Regions from separate parts of the Lysinibacillus sp. NPDC097287 genome, predicted to be linked through region 1. Evidence: a T-box and tRNA genes for the amino acid it is inferred to sense, from the RefSeq annotation. Region 1 holds a T-box; the other holds one or more tRNA genes.
What was found. A T-box is a leader RNA that pairs with one kind of tRNA and senses whether it is charged. The one in region 1 lies ahead of tyrS (tyrosine--tRNA ligase), so its partner is inferred to be a tRNA-Tyr.

Region 1 (2,398 bases):
TTTCTTCTTTAGTCATGAAATGCTCTAAGCGCATCGCAAGTAATAATTCTTTCGCTTTTCGCTCATAGGATACTTCATTTGTTAACACTTGGTTTTTAATAAGCTGTTGAGTCAGTGTTGAGCCACCTGTTTGTGTCGAAGAGTTTGTGACATCTTGTAGTAGTCCTCGAAACACTGCTTTCGGCACAATACCTTTATGCTCGCGGAAATACTCATCTTCAGTTGCCAGAACGGCATTAATCACATAAGGCGAAACTGAGCCTAGTGAAGTTTCACGACGATCTAAATCTGTTCTCAATTTTCCAATGTAAATATCATTGGCAAAGTAAATTTCACTCGTTTCCTCATAATTGAAAATGAGTTCACGTAACTCTTCTTTCGAACGAAGAGGCTCATCTTTAACAAGGGAGGCAAAATAGCCTGCACCTACCGAGCCAACAAAAACTACACCAACAAGTACAAAGATTAAAAATAGTAAAAATAAGTTCCAGGTCACACTGCCTGAAAAACGTAATGTCTTCATCCATTTTTGTTCGAGTAGCTTATCGATCTTTGCGTTGATTTTTTCAATCCAATCTTTCACGTAATCGACCTCCTAAAATCATGGTCTATTATAGCATATTTTGTTTTGACTAGAACATAGATATTGACTTTGCAATAGAATCGTTTAGAATAATGTTTATAGTTTTCTAGTGATGAAAAGTTTGAAGTAGTTTCTATATTCCCTGTTTAGAGAGCTAGCGGTTGGTGAAAGCTAGTCATAATGTAGAGATGAATTACGTACTTGGAGCTTAGACGTGCGCGCCTGCGATAAAGGCGGTCAATGAAGAGGAAGATGGATGACATCTTCAAGCCGGGTGGTACCGCGTTAAGTGAACTTTAACGTCCCTGCATGCAACTTGTTGCGTGTAGGGACTTTTTTATTGTAGAGATTACCCTTGCACGTAACAGATAACAAACATTACTAGGAGGAATTAAGATGACAAACGAATTATTACAAGATTTAGAATGGCGTGGCCTGCTGTACCAACAAACTGATGCTGAAGGTATGGCAAAATTATTAGAAGAACAATCAGTTTCTTTATACTGTGGTGTTGACCCAACTGCGGACTCTATGCATATTGGTCATATCGTGCCACTTTTAACGCTGCGTCGTTTCCAAAAAGCAGGGCATCGTCCAATCTTACTTGTGGGTGGTGCAACAGGAATGATCGGGGATCCATCTGGTCGTTCTGAAGAGCGTCAATTACAAACAGTAGAACAAATCGATAAAAATGTACAAGGTATTCGTGGACAATTAGAGCGTATTTTCGAATTCGCTGAAGATGGTAATGGTGCACAGCTAGTGAACAACCGTGACTGGATTGGTGAAATAAACACAATCGAATTTTTACGCGACTACGGTAAATTAATCAATGTCAATTACATGCTAGCAAAAGATACAATTGCGTCACGTTTGGATACAGGGATTTCGTTTACTGAATTTGCGTACACATTAATCCAAGGTATTGACTACAATCACTTATACAACCACTACAACTGCCGTATTCAAGTTGGTGGATCAGACCAATGGGGTAACATTACTACTGGTCTTGAAGTAATTCGTAAAACACATAAAGAAGAAACAAAAGCATTTGGTATTACAATTCCGTTAGTAACAAAAGCTGATGGCACTAAATTCGGTAAAACAGCTGGTGGAGCAGTATGGTTAGATAGTAAGAAAACATCTCCATATGAATTCTACCAATTCTGGATTAATGCGGCGGATGCAGACGTTATAAAATACTTAAAAATCTTCACATTCTTAACGCGTGAAGAAATTGAAGCGTTAGCTGTATCTGTAGAGGAAGAGCCACATTTACGTAAAGCACAAAAAGCACTTGCAGAAGAAATGACTCGCCTTATCCATGGTCAGGAAGCATTAGACCAAGCGATCCGTATTACTGCTGCATTATTCTCAGGTGACTTAAAGGCACTTTCAGCAGAAGAAATGAAAGATGCTTTTAAAGACGTTCCTTCTATTGAAATGGTGAAAGAAAGTAAAAACATCGTGGATCTACTTGTTGAAGCGGGAATCTCATCTTCTAAACGTCAAGCACGTGAAGATGTTACAAACGGAGCAATCAGTGTAAACGGTGAAAAGGTAACAGACCTTGCATATACAGTAGATGAAAAAGATCGTCTTGAGGATGCATTTAGCATTGTACGTCGTGGTAAGAAAAAATACCATATGGTGAAATTCAACTAATTCTATAAATACGAAAATCCCCTTGAATTTTCATTTCGAGGGGATTTTTGGCTCATCACCATAACGTGGGGTGGATTTCCGTTCCGGCTGGGCGCTTTCCGGGGGGCGTCCGATGAGCCGCTATGGGGCAACAGCTGTTTTGTGTAGCGA
Region 2 (2,398 bases), on a different contig from region 1:
TGGATCAAGTCCGTCTAGGTCAAGGGACAAGTGTAAGCCGTCTACTGGAAGACCTTTCAAATAGGAAAGTACCTCCTCCATTACCCGCGTCATCCCAAGACGATCTATTTCATGCATTGTATACACTTTAATACCTTGTTCATGAATAAGCTCCCGTTCCCCAGGATCCACAGAGCGCGCCCCAATAATAATGACATTTTCAGGCTTAATTTTCGGTGCATATTTACGAATTTGCACAAGACGTTCATGCCCAATACCAATACTGACAGCAAGCGGCATCCCATGAATATTGCCAGAAGGCGTTGTATCCGGCGTATTTAAATCCGCATGTGCATCGAACCATATAACCCCTAAATTTTTATAATGCTCACCAAGCCCGGCAAGCGTGCCAATCGCTATACTATGGTCACCACCAAATACTAGGGGAAATTGCTTTTCAGTTACAGCTTCATGTACGCGGTTTGCTAAAGACGTATTCACATCAAGGACTTCCTCTAAATTTAATAACCTCATATCAATTTGTGCATGTTCCCGCTTCTGGCTAACACGAATATCACCTTGGTCTTGCACCGTATGACCAATTGCCTCAAGACGTTCCACAACACCCGCATAACGAATTGCACTCGGCCCCATATCAACTCCACGTCGTGCCTGCCCATAATCTGTAGGTACACCAATAATAGAGATAGTTTTTTTATTCACCATTCTATACCCCCTTCGTGTTGTACGACTATTGTAAAGCCTACAAGACACTTGGCTCAACCTATCATTTTTCTGAATTTTTATACAACAAGGTGCTAATACACACTATAAAGGTACAAATAATATCCCCACTACTTTAATCCAAGGTTTCAGCCCACACCATACCAGTATATGGTGTGGGGCTAACAAGAGATTTACACTGAGAGAAAATAAAAAAATCTCTTACTGAATTCAGTAAGAGATGAAAATTTTGTAGTTAATGATACACTTTTGAATATTTTATAGAAAAGTGAGCCATGAAGGACTCGAACCTTCGACCCTCTGATTAAAAGTCAGATGCTCTACCAACTGAGCTAATGGCTCATAAAAGAAAATGGCTGGGGTACCTGGATTCGAACCAGGGCATGACGGAATCAAAATCCGTTGCCTTACCGCTTGGCTATACCCCAAACATTCAAAATAAAACTGGTGGAGGGGGACGGATTCGAACCGCCGAACCCTAAGGAGCGGATTTACAGTCCGCCGCGTTTAGCCACTTCGCTACCCCTCCGAAATAAACACTATATGGTGGAGGATGACGGGCTCGAACCGCCGACCCTCTGCTTGTAAGGCAGATGCTCTCCCAGCTGAGCTAATCCTCCATAAAAACGGGTGTTATTTCTTAACAGTTTATTTATTCTTTTAGGCCTTCGCATTACTACAATGCTAAGAAAAATTGGTGACCCCTACGGGATTCGAACCCGTGTTACCGCCGTGAAAGGGCGGTGTCTTAACCGCTTGACCAAGGGGCCGGTTGTTTAATTATTCGTTGTCTTTAACAGGACAAGACTTATATTATCAGCTTTTTTTTATTAATGCAACCCTTTTTACAAAGTTTTTTCAAAAAAACTTTTTATGTGGAATATTTCAAGCTTTCCTTCATATATAATGTAATTTTTTTGTATCATCTTTTTAGAAAAAACTCAAAAACTAGACTACTTAACACCACTCAAATCTGGTCATAAGCAGCCTAATTAAAATTTTTGAAACTGGCAAATGAATAGTATTACCAGACAATCCTTTGGCGACGTCTGAATATTTTTCCTTCTTTATAATTCTTTTCGCCTTCTTTTCCTATCCCTAAATAATGCTCACTAATGTCTTTGTCCGACAATAGTGTTGCAGGATCACCTTGCATGACAACTCGTCCACTTTCCATAATATAACCATAATCAGCAATAGATAATGCAACATTGGCATTTTGCTCTACAACTAATATAGAGGTACCTTCCTCTTGATTAATCTTTTTTATATTTTGGAAAATTTCTTTTACAAGTAATGGGGCAATCCCCAGTGAAGGTTCATCTAGTAACAGCAATTTCGGCTTGGCCATAATGCCACGACCAATCGCTAACATTTGTTGCTCTCCGCCTGAAAGGAAACCTGCTTTTCTTGGCGCTAATGCTCGAAGCTTAGGGAAATAACCATAAATTTTCTCAATATCCCCTTTAATGTTTGAACGGTCTTTACGTGTATATGCCCCAGCAATTAAATTTTCCTCAACCGTTAGATCTTTAAACACACGTCTACCTTCTATACTTAAGAAAATTCCATTCTTCACAAGCACATCAGGTGTAATACCATTAATTTTTTTGCCTTGAAACTCAATTGTACCATCCGTAATTTGCCCACCGTCTCCAGAAAGTAGTCCAGAAAT

Region 2: it has a tRNA-Tyr gene. The T-box ahead of tyrS (tyrosine--tRNA ligase) is inferred to sense a tRNA for this amino acid. The anticodon was not compared.

The regions. Positions count from the first base shown of each region.
Region 1 is NZ_JBIWCX010000006.1:98,733-101,130, forward strand. Features, by position in the region: gene ACIQ2D_RS10635 (transglycosylase domain-containing protein) at 1-583, opposite strand, end outside; T-box leader at 687-893, shown strand; gene tyrS (tyrosine--tRNA ligase) at 980-2,248, shown strand.
Region 2 is NZ_JBIWCX010000007.1:8,977-11,374, reverse strand. Features, by position in the region: gene rocF (arginase) at 1-702, opposite strand, end outside; tRNA gene ACIQ2D_RS11345 (tRNA-Lys) at 993-1,065, opposite strand; tRNA gene ACIQ2D_RS11340 (tRNA-Gln) at 1,077-1,151, opposite strand; tRNA gene ACIQ2D_RS11335 (tRNA-Tyr) at 1,169-1,252, opposite strand; tRNA gene ACIQ2D_RS11330 (tRNA-Val) at 1,268-1,343, opposite strand; tRNA gene ACIQ2D_RS11325 (tRNA-Glu) at 1,419-1,493, opposite strand; gene ACIQ2D_RS11320 (ABC transporter ATP-binding protein) at 1,748-2,398, opposite strand, start outside.